Regions from separate parts of the Clostridium septicum genome, predicted to be linked through region 1. Evidence: predicted binding sites of a transcription regulator. Region 1 holds the regulator's gene; the other holds the start of a gene.
The links. The regulator CtsR, encoded in region 1, represses protease genes until heat stress. The targets are predictions, from matches to a motif close to AAGGTCAANNAAGGTCAAAT.
Positions count from the first base shown of each region.

Region 2: a site for CtsR is predicted at 3,753-3,772, ahead of clpB (ATP-dependent chaperone ClpB). Genes of this name have one in related genera too.

Region 1 is NZ_CP023671.1:1,968,401-1,976,797, reverse strand. Features, by position in the region: gene CP523_RS08830 (glutaredoxin family protein) at 1-117, shown strand, start outside; gene CP523_RS08825 (NADP-dependent glyceraldehyde-3-phosphate dehydrogenase) at 157-1,620, opposite strand; gene CP523_RS08820 (glutaredoxin domain-containing protein) at 1,658-1,885, opposite strand; gene trxB (thioredoxin-disulfide reductase) at 1,887-2,828, opposite strand; gene CP523_RS08810 (ATP-dependent Clp protease ATP-binding subunit) at 3,162-5,615, opposite strand; gene CP523_RS08805 (CtsR family transcriptional regulator) at 5,684-6,139, opposite strand; gene CP523_RS08800 (MBL fold metallo-hydrolase) at 6,351-6,983, shown strand; gene CP523_RS08795 (DUF362 domain-containing protein) at 7,056-7,226, opposite strand; gene CP523_RS08790 (heavy-metal-associated domain-containing protein) at 7,337-7,540, opposite strand; gene CP523_RS08785 (PSP1 domain-containing protein) at 7,552-8,397, opposite strand, start outside.
Region 2 is NZ_CP023671.1:2,552,601-2,560,997, forward strand. Features, by position in the region: gene CP523_RS11725 (solute:sodium symporter family transporter) at 1-267, shown strand, start outside; gene CP523_RS11730 (Gfo/Idh/MocA family protein) at 309-1,355, shown strand; gene CP523_RS11735 (helix-turn-helix domain-containing protein) at 1,513-3,591, opposite strand; gene clpB (ATP-dependent chaperone ClpB) at 3,833-6,433, shown strand; gene CP523_RS11745 (amidase domain-containing protein) at 6,531-7,568, shown strand; tRNA gene CP523_RS11750 (tRNA-Arg) at 7,692-7,768, shown strand; tRNA gene CP523_RS11755 (tRNA-Arg) at 7,809-7,885, shown strand; tRNA gene CP523_RS11760 (tRNA-Gln) at 7,891-7,965, shown strand; tRNA gene CP523_RS11765 (tRNA-Lys) at 7,969-8,044, shown strand; tRNA gene CP523_RS11770 (tRNA-Gly) at 8,095-8,169, shown strand; gene CP523_RS11775 (alpha/beta-type small acid-soluble spore protein) at 8,230-8,397, opposite strand, start outside.

The DNA of each region.
Region 1 (8,397 bases):
GCTCGTGAAGAAATGATAAAAAAATCAAAACAAATGGGAGTTCCTGTTTTAGATATAAATGGAGAAATAATAATTGGTTTTGATAAAAAAGCTATAGATTTAGCTCTTCAAAAATAACGAAAAAGTACCATTGGATTATCCAATGGTATTTTTTCGTTATTTTTGTATTAAATTTATTACGGTTGCTTTAGGTCTTGACATAGATTCAATTGAATATCTTATACCTTGTGTTCCAATACCTGAGGCCTTTACTCCAAGGAATGGAAAATGATCAGGACCTCTTTCAGTTTTATTATTAACTTGAACTGTTCCCACTTCTAATCTATTTGCAACATAAAAAGCTTCATTTATATTTTCCGTAAATACTGATGATTGTAAACCATACTCTGACTTATTAGCAATCTCTATAGCCATATCTTTATCTTTAACTCTTATTATTGGAAGTACTGGACCAAATGGTTCCTCCCAAGCCAATCTCATGTCTGTAGTTACATGATCAAAAAGTGTTGGATATATTAAATTTCCCTCTCTAGTTCCACCGCTAACCAAATATGCCCCTTTTTCTCTTGCATCTTCTATTAAATCCCAAACAAAATCTGCTGCTTTAGTATCTATTAAGGGTACTATATCAACATCACTATCTAAAGGATTTCCCACTTTTAACTTATCTATTTTTTCTTTTAGCTTCTCAACTAATTTATCTGCAACTTTATCCATTACTAGTATTCTTTTAACAGCAGTACATCTTTGACCAGAGTATGAATAACCACCTGCTACTATATTACTTGCTGCTAATTCTAAATCTGCATCTTCTAAAACTATTGCTGCATCTTTTCCTCCCAATTCCATTAATAACGGAACCATAGTTGTTATACGTGATATTCTCGTACCGATTTCTGTACTACCTGTAAAGTTTATGAAATCTATTTCTGGATGAGTTACAATATAATCTCCAATTTCACTACCTCTACCTGTTATTGTATTTAATACTCCAGCCGGAATTCCAGCCTGTTCAAAAACTTTTGCAAGATATAATCCGCATAAACTTCCTTGTGTTGCAGGCTTTAAAACTACTGAATTTCCTGCTACTAAAGCTGGCGCTAATTTAGATGCTGCTAAGTTTATAGGATAATTAAACGGCGAGATAGCTAAAACTACCCCTAAAGGTTCTCTTGTTACAACCGATATCTTATTTCTTTTAAATCCTGGAAAACTATCTCCTGGTATACTTTCTCCTGAAACATTCTTAGCTGTATCCGCTGTAAATCTTATGTAATCTGCAGTTCTTAATATTTCAGATTCTGCACTTTTTCTATCCTTTGCTATTTCTTTTACTAATATGTCAATTAATTCATCTTTTCTCTCTTCTAGAATATCTGATGCTCTATATAGGATATCTGCTCTTTCATTTACGGTTATATCTTTCCATTTTTTCTGAGCCTCTTTTGCACTTTTAATTGCAAAGTCTACTTCTTCTTTAGTCATTGCTGGTACTCTTCCAACCAATTCTTTATTAATAGGGGAATATATTTCTATGAATTTACATTCTTTATTGTTAACCCACTCACCATTAATAAGATTTCTGAATGTTCTTTCTTTATCTTTTATACAACTAAACATTTATTCACTTCCTTTCTTAGTGAATAGTTAGGAAATATTATTTATTAAAAGCTGCTTCAATAGCCTTCTTATCAAATCCTACTATTATTTCTCCATTTACATCTACTACTGGTACTGTTCTTTGTCCTGAAACTTTAAATACTTCTTCTCTATCTTCATGTCTATCAGCTACATTTATTTCCTCGTACTTCCAACCTTTCATATCAAAAAATCTTTTTGCTTTAATACATCCTGGACACCAAGATGTTGAATAAATCTTTATCATTTTAAACATCCTTTCTTCTTTCTATAATATATTTTTCTGAGTCTAAAGCTGCAATTGTTCCATCTGATACTGCAGTTGTTATTTGTCTAAATTGCTTATCTCTAACATCTCCTGCTGCATATACCCCTTTTATATTTGTTCTCATTCTTTCATCAGTTATAATATATCCATTTGGAGTTAGATTTATATACTCTTTAAACATCTCTGTTTTAGGTTCTGTTCCTATAAATCCAAAGATAGCATCTAAATTAATTTCTTTTTCTTCACCTGTCTTGGTATTTTTAATTTTAGCTTTCTCTAAAAAGTTTTCACCATATGCTTCAACTAAATCATAATTAAACATAATTTCTATTTTAGGATTATTTTTAACTTCTTCTATAGTAGCTTTTTCTCCATTAAAATAATCATGTCTTCTTATCATAATTACCTTTTCAGCAAATTTAGTTAAGAATATTGCTTCTTCTAAAGCCGCATTTCCGCCACCTACAACAGCAACTACTTTCCCTTCATACATCGCTCCATCACATACTGCACAATAATGGATTCCTTTTCCTGAAAGCTTTCCTTCATTATTAATTGGTAATTTTTTAGGACTTGCGCCTGTAGCAATTATTATAGCTTTTGCTTTATATATATAATCTCCAGTTTCTACAATTTTATCTTTACCACTAAAATCAACATTTTCTATAACATCAAATTCATCTATTTCAGCACCTAATTCTTCTGCTTGTTGTTGCATTAAATCTGATAACTCTGTACCCGAAACTTTTCTAAACCCTGGATAATTCTCTATTGTATAGCTGTTTCTTACTTGCCCTCCCAATATTTTATCCTCTAGTAACAACATATCTAATTTGGCTCTTGTTGCATATATAGCTGAAGTTAATCCTGCCGGACCTCCTCCAATTATAATTAATTCTTTTTCTTTAACTTCTTTATTCATACAAAGCCTCCTTACCCCTAGGGGGTATAAATCTTGTTTATATTATATCATTTTAAATTTAAATTTCAACTATTTTTATATAATAATTTTTATTATTAAACTATTTAATAAATAAATTTAATATAAATAATTAAATTTATTATTACCTACTTTAATACCTATTATTAAAGTATTTTATATAAAAGTTCATATATAATACCCTATTTTTAGTGCTACTTTTGACATCACTTTCCTCTAAAACATTAATTAATTTGGAATTAGGAAACTTTATTCTTTCCTAGAAAGTAAAAAAAGTAGATTTAATAAATCCACTTTTTAAAAATATATAATCTACTATGAAATATGCTTAAAACACAAGGATGCTCCATCACAATACACTTCTAATTGATCTCCACCTTTTATACATCCTTTTAACATCTCTTCACTTAATTTATCCTCTAATTCTTTAGTTATAATCCTTCTTAACGGTCTAGCTCCATAGCTTATATCCACACCTTTATTTGCTAAAAACTTTTTACTATCATCATCTAAATTTATAGTTATTTTTCTTTCTTTTAGTCTTGTTATAGTATTATTTAGCATTATATTCACTATTTCTAATATATCCCCTGTATCTAACTGATGAAAAACTATAATGTCATCTATTCTATTTATGAATTCAGGCTTGAATTCTCTCTTTATTTCTTGCATAATATTTTCTTTCATTTTTTCATACTCAGTTTCATTTTTATCTCTGTTAATTTCAAACCCTACGGTTTTTTGTTTTTTTATAGTATGTGCTCCTATATTAGATGTCATTATTATAATAGTATTCTTGAAGTTTACTATTTTACCTTTACCATCTGTTAATCTTCCATCTTCCATAATTTGAAGCAGTATGTTAAACACATCTGGATGAGCTTTTTCTATTTCATCTAATAATATTACTGAATAAGGATTTCTTCTTACTGCTTCTGTTAATTGTCCACCTTCATCATATCCTACATATCCAGGTGGAGATCCTATAAGCCTTGATACAGCATGTTTTTCCATGTATTCAGACATATCTATTCTAACTAGATTTTTTTCACTTCCAAACATTGCTTCTGCTAATGCATTAGATAATTCTGTTTTTCCAACTCCAGTTGGTCCACAAAATATAAAACTCCCTATTGGTCTATTTGGATCTTTTAATCCAACTCTTGCCCTTTTAACAGCTTTTGCTACAGCTCTTACAGCTTCTTTTTGTCCAATTACTCTTTTTTGAAGAATTTTTTCTAAATTCAAAAGTCTTTGAGACTCTTTTTGTGTTAACTTCTCTAATGGTATATTGGTCCATAAAGATACTACATTAGCTACATTTTCTTCGTTTACTACGCATCTATTATTATAACTTTGATTTTTCCAATCATCCTTTAATACCAAAAATTCTTTCTTTAATTCATTTTCTCTATCTCTTAAATTAGCAGCTTTCTCAAAGTCTTGCCCTCTTATTGCCTCTTCTTTTTCTCTTTCTATATCTTCTATCTTTAATTCTATTTCTTTTATACTAGGTGGAGCTATAAGATTCTCTATCCTAACTTTTGCAGAGGCTTCATCAATTAAATCGATTGCCTTATCAGGCATAAATCTATCAGTTATATACCTATCTGAAAGCTGTACTGCTGACTCCAATGCAGTATCAGTTATTTCTACCATATGATGTGCTTCATATTTATCTTTAAGCCCTTTTAATATTTCTAAAGTTTCCTCTTTTGAAGGCTCTCCTATGCTTACTGGTTGGAACCTTCGTTCTAAGGCTGAATCTTTTTCTATGTGCTTTCTATATTCCTCTATAGTAGTTGCCCCTATACACTTTATTTCCCCCCTAGCTAAGGCTGGCTTAAGTATATTAGCTGCATCAATAGCACCTTCTGCTCCTCCCGCACCAACTATGGTATGAATCTCATCTATAAATATAATTATATCTTCTCTACTTTTAATTTCTTCCATTACTTTTTTTAATCTATCTTCAAATTCTCCTCTATATTTAGCTCCTGCTATCATAGATGTTAAATCTAAAGAAATTAATGATTTATTTTTAAGTATTTCAGGAATATTTCCATCTACTATTCTTTGAGCTAAACCTTCTACTACAGCTGTCTTCCCAACTCCTGGTTCACCTATTAGGCAAGGATTATTTTTTATCCTTCTACATAGAATCTCTAGAACCCTTTGATTCTCATTCTCTCTTCCTATAACAGGATCTAAAGCTCCTTCTTTTGCCATTAAAGTTAAATCAACACCGTATTGATTTAACATTGGAGTTTTTACTGTTTTCTTCTTAGGTTTATTTTCTCTTTTTTCTTCTAGATTTACCTCATTAAAATCTTTTCCTAATAAATATTGATTTAGCTTTTGCTCTAGAAGTTTAAAATCTACTTTATAATTTGATAATGTAGTATGTGCAACACTTTCTACATCATCCATTAAAGCTAATAAAATGTGTTCAGGACTTATTGCATTATGATTAAAATTTCTAGCTTTAATTAAACTATCATCAAATAATCTTTTACATCTTGGCGTTAAAAGCATTTCTCCTACTGATATATCATCATCGCCAAATCCCAAGTAATCTTCTATTATTTTTCTAACTCTTTCAATAGTTATTCCATTTTCATATAAAACTTCCCTTGCATACCCACCTTCTTTAAGCAATCCAATAAGAATATGCTCTGTACCTATATAACCATGCTTAAAATATTGCGATTCTTTTTGAGCTTCTACTAACACAATATGTGCCCTTTCTGTAAACCTCCCAAAAATCATATATATACCTCCATACCCTAAATTATATTTTGAACCCTTTACCAAATAAACATATTCATATCTAGTATTTATGATAAAACTATCGTTATCATTCCTTTTAATATATCTGCTCTTACTCTATTTTTATCTATTACACTAGTTAACGTTCTATCATTTAATGATATTTTCATTATTTCGTATTCTTTTCTTGTAATTGTTTTAGATTCAATTAGATGATCCAATATAGAAATGGCACCTTGATATGTAATACTATCTCCTATTGAATTATTAATTAAATCTAATCGCCTTTCCTTATTATCATAAGTTATCTTAGTAATAATAATATATCCCCCACCACCTCTTTTACTTTCAATTAAATATCCCTTTTCATAAGTAAATCGAGTAGTTAATACATAATTTATTTGTGACGGTGCACAAGAAAATTTATCTGCTAACTCATTTCTCTGAATTAGTATTTTATTTTCTTTTCTATCGTTTATCATATCCTTTATAAAACTTTCTATTGTATCTGAAATTCTTGCCATATTTTCACCTTTTTAAACTTTATTTTCATTTTGACTTTCTTTGACTTTTATTATATAGTATTACTTTTATTATGTCCATTGCACTCATATAACAACCATTTCTATTAAAACTCCTTATTTTGTTAACCCTAATATAAAATCCTATTATTTTGAATTATTTTAAATAATTTTTGAAACAATAATTATATTAACTTTTATAAAGGAGATTAATATGGAAATTGAATGGTTTGGTAGTACTACCTTTATATTAAAAAACTCTATTGGTAAAAGAGTTTTAATAGACCCATTAGAGGCTATTTCTAATAAAAAAAATTATGATTTTGATGTAGATATAATTACTTTAAGCCATACCCCTAATAATAAAAGCCTTAAACAATATATAACTAAGGAATGTACTATAATTAATGATACTTCTTCCTTTGCCAATGAATATTTAACTATAGACGGATATACTTCTTATAAAGATAATATGAATGGATTTAAAAGAGGTGAAAATAATATTTATTTATTTAATATAGATGGTTTTAAACTTTGTCACTTAGGCACTGTTGGACATATTTTAGATAATAAACTTATTAGTAAGCTTAAAAATTTAGATTTTCTTTTTATTCCAATAGGCGGGCATTTTGCATTAAACGGTATTGATGCTGCCAAACTGACACTTGATATAACTCCAAAATATATAATACCTATGTTTTATAGAAATATGGATGAATATCCTTATTTAGATGGTCCACATAAATTTTTATCGCATATGAAAAATATAAAAAAATATAATACTAGATCTATTCAAACTAGTTCATTATACTTTAAAAATAATAATACTGTATTATTATTAAAATAATTTTCATTTTTATAATAATAATTGTAAAAAATAAAAGAACCGACGTTTAATCGACGGTTCTTCTCATGTACATTACTCTTGAACTGGAGCTCCTACTGGACAAACATTTGCACAGTTTCCGCAATCTATGCAAGTATCTGCATCTATAACGAATTGAGTATCTCCTTGGCTTATAGCATTAACTGGACATTCTGCAGCGCATGCACCACAGTTTACACATGAATCTTGAATTACGAATGCCATAATTAGCACCTCCTAATTAATATGAAATTTATTTCCTCTCTATTTTAGCACAATGATTTCAATTTTTAAAGAGTTAAAAATAACATATCTAATAATATTTACCATATTATCTATTCAACACTATATCCAGAATTCTCTAATGAATTAATTATACTATCTATATTTATAACTCTATTATCATATACAATACTAACTTCTTTTTTAGATATACTAACTTCACAAGCAATGATTCCTTCATTACTGCTTATAGCCTCTCTTATAGCCATAATGTCATTCTGTGTATTAAGATTATAAACTTTTAATGAAGACTTCACTTCCATTCCTCCTAATTGTCCTTTATAAGGTTTTTAATTAAATTTTTATCTTCAGGTAATTCTATTTCAAGCTTAATATCTGATTCATCTATAGAATCTTCATAGCTTCCCTCTATAATTTCTACATTTTCAATCTTAAATTCTTCTATTACCTCTTCATCTACCCTCTTATATTTAACCTTAACACTTTCTTTTACTATATTGTTACTTATAACTTCTCCTTGTCCATCAGGTATCTTAACAATAGATCCAACTTTAGGTAATCTTTTTCTTATATCTTCATATGTACTTTGTTCATAATTCAAACAGCACATAAGTCTTCCACAAATTCCTGATATTTTAGTAGGATTTAATGATAAATTTTGCTCCTTTGCCATTTTTATTGATACAGATGCAAAGTCGCCTAAAAATGAAGAGCAACACATAGTTCTTCCACACGGTCCTAATCCACCTAACATTTTAGCTTCATCTCTAACACCAATTTGTCTAAGTTCTATTCTTGTTTTAAAAATAGTAGCTAAATCTTTTACTAATTCTCTAAAGTCAACTCTTCCATCTGCTGTAAAATAAAATATTACTTTATTATTATCAAAAGTATATTCTACATCTATTAGCTTCATGTTTAACCCATGCTCTTCTATTTTCTTAAGGCATATATTTAAAGCTTCTTTTTCTTTTAACTTATTATTTTTATGCTTATCAATATCATCTTGTTCTGCCACTCTTATAACACTTTTTAATGGTGCTACTATATCTTCTTCCGGAATTTCTTTAACTCCAATTACACATTCTCCAAATTCGATTCCTCTTGCTGTTTCAACTACAACGTAATTTTCCTTTTTTATATCTAAATCCTT
Region 2 (8,397 bases), 580 kb from region 1:
TTTTTAGTACACATCTTTTTGTATACGTTATCAAAAGTCTTTTTCTCAAATATTCATTTCTTATATGTTTTAGGAATACTGTTACCAATAAGTGTAATGGTTATGATTGTTATAGGTAAAATTAATCCAAGAGAAACGGATTTCGTACAAGCAGATAAGTCTAAAGTTGATATGACTCCATGGAAACATGCAAAGTTAATGTCATTTTCTATAGTAGTTATTATGTTACTTATTTACTTAGTATTTTCACCTTTAGGAATCGCTTAATTAAAATTTAAATACAAATAAGAATTTAGGAGGACTTTAAAATGAAAAAAATAAACTTTGGAATAGTAGGGGTGGGAAGGTTAGGAAAAGCTCATGCTGAAAATTTAGCATTTAAAATTCCAAATGCTAATCTTTTAGCGGTGTGTTCAATAGATAAGTCTCAAATTGATGAAGTTCAAAAAGCTTGGAATATTCCATACAGATACGCTAGTTTTGATGAAATGTTAACTAATAAAGAATTAGATGCAATATTCATAGCTTCACCATCAGGATTTCATTGTAATCAAATTAAAAAAGCACTAGATGCAGGTTTTCATGTGTTTAGTGAAAAGCCACTTGGATTATATTTAGAAGATACAATAGAAGCGATGAAAGCTGTTAACTCTAATTCAGAAAAAATATTTATGTTGGGCTTTATGAGAAGATATGACAAGTCATATGCTTATGCTAAGAAAAAGATAAAAGAAGGTTTTATAGGGAAGCCAGTACTAGTTAGATGTTATGGATTAGATCCAGCTAAAGCTTTACCAAGTTTCTTGAAATTTGCTAAAGATAGTTATAGTGGTGGATTATTTTTAGATATGGCAATACATGATATTGATTTAGCTAGATGGTATCTGGAATCAGAAGCAGATGAATTATGGGCTATAGGGGATGCTTATGAATATGAAGAATTTAAAGAAATAAATGATGCTGAAACAGGCTCAGCTATGATTAAATTCAAAAATGGAACAATGGCATTACTTGTTGCAGGAAGGAACTGTGCTCATGGATATCATATAGAAACAGAAATAATAGGTACTAAAGGCACATTAAGAATTGGCACAACTCCTAACAAAAACTTAGTTACTATATTTGATGAGAGGGGTGTTAATAAAGAATGTGCAGGAGGATTTTTAGAAAGATTTGAAGATGCATATTTGGAAGAAGTAAAAGAATTTGTTAATTGTATATTAGAGAATAGAAAACCTAATGTTACAGTTGAAGATGGGGTATTATCAACTATAGTTGGATATGCTTGTAAAGAATCTTTTGAAACAGGGAAGTTGGTTAAGATTGACTATTCAAAATATGAAGATTTAAAATAGTTATATAAAACTTCAAAATAGATTAAGTATTCATTTTATAAAAATAATTTTAAAAGCTATGCTGTGTATAGATAGGGTGATATAGTGAATGTATATCACCCTATATTTGTTAATAGTATAAGTTAAAGTGTAAATATAATAAGAATATATGTTTATTTTACAATCTAGATTTAGTACTTTTTATTAAAATTAGTTTAGCTCCATAACCTTGTAACTCTGTAATTATATTAAGAATTGTATTCTTTTTAGAATATTTAAATTCAATTTTAGGAAAGGATGCTCTATGGAGAATTTCTTTTTCTTCTTTACTTAATCTATCTGGTGACCCCATTGAAATCCAATAATTATAAGATGAACCTATTTTTTCGTTTACTTCATAGGTAATTATTCTAGAGGAATTTTTTATATTTACTATATTTAAAGAAAGTTTTTTCTTGTAAACTTTGCCTTTACCTCTTTTTTTGAATAAATCATGATAATCGGCAAGAGAATCTAAGTCATCATTATGAGAATATAGAAGAATACAATATTCATCTTCTTTTTTTGTAACAATATATCCATTATCCATGGCTACTATTTCATTACCGAGTTTGCTAAGTAAATAGTAGGCATAATAAGATGGCTTTCTTATTCCCATATCATTAACAATACCAGGAGCACCTATAAACACTTCGTTAGTTAAACTCATTTCTTTTTCTAAAACATCAAAGGCTCTCAAATCATCTAAAGAAACTCCTTTAAATATTGTATTATGAATTATAAATGGAAGCATAAATGCTGTATCGTAAACCTTATTACGATTATTACTAAGAGAGATAAAATTGGAATTTAAAACATTTAAGTTATATTCATTTTTTAATAAAACTAGTAATTCTTCTTTTATTTCATGATTTATTTCAGATGAAAATTGAAATTTGAATTCGCATACATCAATATAATCAATTTCCGAAAAGTACTCAAAGAAACTATTAAGAACTTGTGTATATTTTTGTGTGGTAAATAGTATATTATCTAATACTATAAGAGGTTTTAAGTCTAAATAATCTAAGAACTCTATAACACTTTTAGTTTTATTCCAGTTGTAAAAATCAGAGTTTGGAAATACCCCCATATCACTATTAAATAAATTTTCTATTCTTCCATAACTAAAATGGATTTCTTCTTGGATTTCTTCTAATATATCTTTATTATCTTCAATTAGTAAATCAAAGGAATCTCCTAAATTAATAACTTCCTTAAATTCTTTATTAAACTCTTTTAATACATTGTCCATATCTATATGAACTTTCCAAAGTTTGTTTTCATAATTAAATCTATCATAATCCTCTAAATCATAGGCTAGATAATCTAAAGCCTCCTCTAAAGGAAAAACTTCTAAAATTTTCTGATTTTCAAAATCTTTTTCAGTTAACTTATTTTTCTTTCTATATTGAAGAGGTGTACAGTTATAATAATTTTTAAAGTTTTTATTTAAATATCTTACGTGAGAAAATCCAACTTCATCAGATATATCTGATATACTCATATCAGTATCTAAGAGAAGTTTAACGGATTCTTCAACTCTTGTTAAATTAACTAAGTCAGTAAAGCTATACCCCGTAGCAGATTTAATTTCATGTGATAAATAGTGTGGACTTAAGAATTCTTTTTTTGCTATATCTTGAAGAGTAATATTGCTATCATAATTATTAAAAATATACTTAGATATTCTATGATATCGTGCTAATTGATCGGCATTATCTTTTAATTCTTCTTTCTCATAAGTTAAATAGTGAAAGTTGTTTATTAAGTGATAAAGCAAATCGACTAGAGTAGATTCAATAACTTCATCATAATCTTCTGTTCTTTGAACAGTTTCACATAATATTCTAGCTAAAAAAGTTCTAAAATCATCATATTCTTCACCATCTTGAGCATCATCATCAGTTGTATTTGTGTAGAAAAATATATTATTTATATCTGTATAGTATTTTTCAAAAAAATAAGGATCTATATGAAATACAAGAACTCTATTTTCAGTATCACTATATATTCTATGAGCTTCTTCAACATTAATAACTTCTAATTCTTTTTCTAGAATTTCGAAAGAGTCAGTATCTATATTAACTTTAAGACTACCTTTAAGAACATATAATATTTCTATAGAATTATGCCAATGTATTGGATAATTCTTTATACAAGTATAAGTAACTTTTACCGGTAAATCTGAAAGATAATTTATATATTCTCTTCGCATAAAAATCATCACCTTTAAAATAAGATTAAGATTTCTATAAAGAAATCTTTATTTAATATATTAAATAATCATATAAAAATTAGTATTAATAAATTTATTATACCCTAATAATAATAAATTGAAAAATTGGAAAATAAGAAAAGTAAAAAATAATAATTTTACTTTGACTTTCTTTGACTTTTGTATTATTATAAGAATATAGTAAAAAATAATAAGGTGAAAGATAGGAGGAACTAGAGATATGAATATTGAAAAAATGACATTAAGAGTTCAACAAGCTTTAAATGATGCTAGTTTAGTAGCGGTAAAATACAATCATCAACAAGTAGAAATAATTCATCTATTTTCAGCTCTAGTAGAACAAGAGGATGGATTAATTCCTAATATTTTAACCAAGATGGGTATTCCAGTTAAGGCTTTAAAATCAGATATAAATAATAAATTAGAGATTATGCCAAAGGTTCTAGGTGAAGGTGCAGATTCTTCAGGAGTTTATGCAACTAGACAAATAGAAGAAGTTTTAGTAAGGGCTGATGAAATATCAAAGAGATTTGAAGATTCATATATTAGTGTAGAACATGTAATGCTTGCTATTATAGAAGTAGATAAAAAAGGTCCAACAAAAATTTTATTAGATAAATATAATATAAATAAAGATAATTTTATGGGAATTCTAGCAGAAGTTAGAGGAAATCAAAGAGTTGAAACCCAAGATCCAGAAGGAACTTATGATGCTTTAGGTAAATACGGTACAAATCTTACAGATTTAGCTAAAAAGCATAAGTTAGATCCTGTAATAGGTAGAGATGAAGAAATAAGAAGAGCTATTAGAATTCTTTCGAGAAGAACTAAAAATAATCCTGTTCTTATTGGAGAACCAGGAGTTGGTAAAACTGCAATTGTTGAAGGGTTAGCAGAAAGAATTGTAAGAGGAGATGTTCCAGAAGGATTAAAAAATAAAGTTATTTTCTCATTAGATATGGGAGCTTTAGTTGCGGGAGCTAAATACAGGGGTGAATTTGAGGAAAGACTAAAAGCTGTATTAAAAGAAGTACAAAGTAGTGAAGGAAGAATAATTTTATTTATAGATGAAATTCATACTATTGTAGGTGCTGGTAAAACAGAAGGGGCAATGGATGCAGGTAACTTAATTAAGCCATTACTTGCAAGAGGTGAGCTACATTGTATAGGTGCAACTACTTTTGATGAATATAGACAATATATTGAAAAAGATAAAGCTTTAGAAAGAAGATTTCAACCAGTAATAGTTGAAGAACCAACAGTACAAGATGCAATTTCCATATTAAGAGGATTAAAAGAAAGATTTGAAATTCATCATGGAATTAGAATACATGATTCTGCTATAGTAGCAGCAGCTAAGCTTTCAGATAGATATATACAAGATAGATATTTACCTGATAAAGCTATAGATTTAATAGATGAAGCTGGAGCTATGATTAGAACAGAAATAGATTCACTGCCAACGGAACTTGATAAAATTAGAAGAAGACAATTTCAATTAGAAATAGAAAAAGAAGCCTTAACAAGAGAAAATGATGAAGGTTCTAAAAAGAAGTTAAAAGCTTTGGAAAAAGATATTGCAGAGCTTAAAGCTAAAAATGATGAGATGACTGCTAAATTTGAAAAAGAAAGAGATGCTATTTTAAACATTAGAGATTTAAAATCTAAATTAGATGAAGCTAGAGGAGAGTTAGAAATAGCACAAAGAAATTATGATTACAATAGAGCAGCAGAAATTCAATATAGTGAAATTCCCAAAATAGAAGCTGAAATAGATTTAAAAGAAAAAGAAGTAAAAGAAAATTATGAAGGTGCTTTATTAAAAGAAGAGGTAACAGAAGAAGAAGTATCTCAAATTCTTTCAAGATGGACAGGAATTCCAGTAAGTAATTTACTAGAAGGTGAAAGAGAAAAACTTTTAAGATTGGAAGATGAAATGCAAAATAGAGTAATAGGTCAAGAAGAAGCTATTACGTCAGTAACAAATGCCATATTAAGAGCTAGAGCAGGATTAAAGGATATAAATAGACCTATAGGATCATTTATATTTTTAGGACCAACAGGGGTAGGTAAAACAGAGCTTGCTAAAACTTTAGCTAGAAATCTATTTGATTCAGAAGAGAACATAATAAGAATAGATATGTCTGAGTATATGGAAAAACATGCAGTATCAAGATTAGTTGGAGCGCCTCCAGGATATGTGGGATATGATGAAGGTGGTCAATTAACTGAAGCTGTTAGAAGAAATCCTTATAGTGTTATATTATTTGATGAAATAGAAAAAGCTCATGAGGATGTATTCAATTTATTTTTACAAATACTAGATGATGGTCGATTAACAGATAATAAAGGAAAAACAGTTGATTTTAAAAATACAATAATTATAATGACATCTAATATAGGTAGTAGCTATCTTTTAGAAAATACTGATGAACATTCTGTAGATTCTAAAATAAGAGAAGAAGTAATGAATGAAATGAAGCTAAGGTTTAAGCCAGAGTTCTTAAATAGAGTAGATGATATTATAATGTTTAAGCCTTTATCAGAATCAGGAATCAAGAAGATAATTGATATATTCTTAGATGAAGTAAGAAATAGGCTAAAAGATAGAAGTGTTAAATTAGAAGTAACAGAAGCTGCAAAAGATATAATGGCTAAAGAGGGATATGATATGGTATATGGTGCAAGACCTCTTAAGAGATATATACAAAACACTTTAGAGAATAATCTAGCAAGAAAAATTATTAAAGGCGAAATCGCTTATGGATCTAATGTAACTATTGATGGATTAGATGAGGAGATTATTATAAAAGTTCAATAAAATTTAAAAATATAGCTGGAAATGAAAATTTTCAGTTATATTTTTTTTTGTATAAAATATATATGTATGTAAGATGTAATATGTATGGAGGAAAAATATGTACTCAATATTTTCTTTTTTTAAGAGATTTAAAATAAAAAAGAATATACTTATACAAGATAAAAGTTTAGTGGAAATAGAGAAAGTGTTAATGGGATATTTTAGTCATTGTATAGAAAACGAAAAGAAATTAAAACAAAAAAGCAATAAATATATATACCCTAAATCTATTTTAGAAAATTATAACAAAGTGTACTATTCTTTTATAATAGAGATGTATAAAAATATCAAAGTAAAAGCTGAGTTTTATAATATTTTCTTAAACATTAATTCTATTAATATAATTGAAAAATCAATAGTGGTAGATGTAGATAAAATTATAGAAATAAAATATAAAAATTCAAAAGTAAAAACTAAATATAAAGATAATCATTTAATCTACTTAAATATTAAAAATAATAAATTATTTGTTAGTAGAGATATTATTGAAGAAGGAATTAAAGCTGATGAGCTTGTTAATACAATTAGTTCATATGAAAAATATATGGAAAATAAAATAAATATTATTAAGAAAAATAAATCTAGTTTAAAAGAATATATAAATAACTTTAATAAAAGAAGTAATCCAAAAGTACAAGAAAATAAAAAGGGGGTATATAGATATTCAGGATATGATGGGAATTTAGCAGCAAAGTGGGCAAGTGAAAATTGGGATGCAGAGGAAGAATACCAAGGCAATGACTGTACAAATTTTGTATCAAAATGTTTAAAAAACGGGGGACTTCCAATGGATAAAATTTGGAGACCTGGAAGTTATGCGTGGATAAGAGTAGTAAATTTAAGAAATTGGTTAGTTAACACAGGATATGGAGTTGAGAATAAGGACAATAGTAATTTAAGTTTAGGAGATGTAGTACAGCTACATAGCAGATCAAAGGATATGTGGTCACATTCTACAATAATTACTTATATAGATGAGCAAGGGGAAATTTATGTATCTGCACATTCATATCCCTATTATAATAGACCTTTATTTTCTTATTATCCAACATATGCATATTCAAATATTAGATATTTAAGGATAAAAAGGGGTTAATAACAATGATTTGCGACATTTAGTATATTCTGACTTTTTTTTATTTTAGAACTTTAATTTTTTTATTAAAATATGTTGACAAGACATGCGTTCAGGGGTTATGATATACAACGTAATATGCATGCGGCTTTAGCTCAGCTGGATAGAGCAACGCCCTTCTAAGGCGTGGGCCAGGAGTTCGAATCTCTTAAGCCGCACCAAATAACTTTAATAAATCTTTATTAGGTTATTTAAACATTTGCGTGTTTAGCTCAGCTGGATAGAGCAACGCCCTTCTAAGGCGTGGGCCAGGAGTTCGAATCTCTTAACACGCACCACATGCTGGGATATCGCCAAGCGGTAAGGCACCGCACTTTGACTGCGGTATTCGTAGGTTCAAATCCTGCTATCCCAGCCATTAGGTTTACTAGCTCAGTCGGTAGAGCACTTGACTTTTAATCAAGGTGTCCGGGGTTCGATTCCCCGGTAAGCCACCAATTTAATGCTAAGTTACTTAATATATAACTCAGAATACCTGAGTAATTATGCGGAAGTGGCTCAATGGTAGAGCGTCACCTTGCCAAGGTGAATGTTGCGAGTTCGAGTCTCGTCTTTCGCTCCAAAAAAAGAAGTGTAAAAAATTACACTTCTTTTTTGTTTATGTTAATCTTCTAAAGATAGATTATTTTAAGCCTGATTCGTATTGTTGAACCATTCTCTTAACCATTTCTCCACCAACACTACCGCATTGTTTTGAAGATAAATCTCCGTTATAGTCAGTAAAAGGAACGCCCATTTCACTAGCTACTTCGTTTTTAAATTTTGCTAATCCATTTTTTGCTTCCGGTAC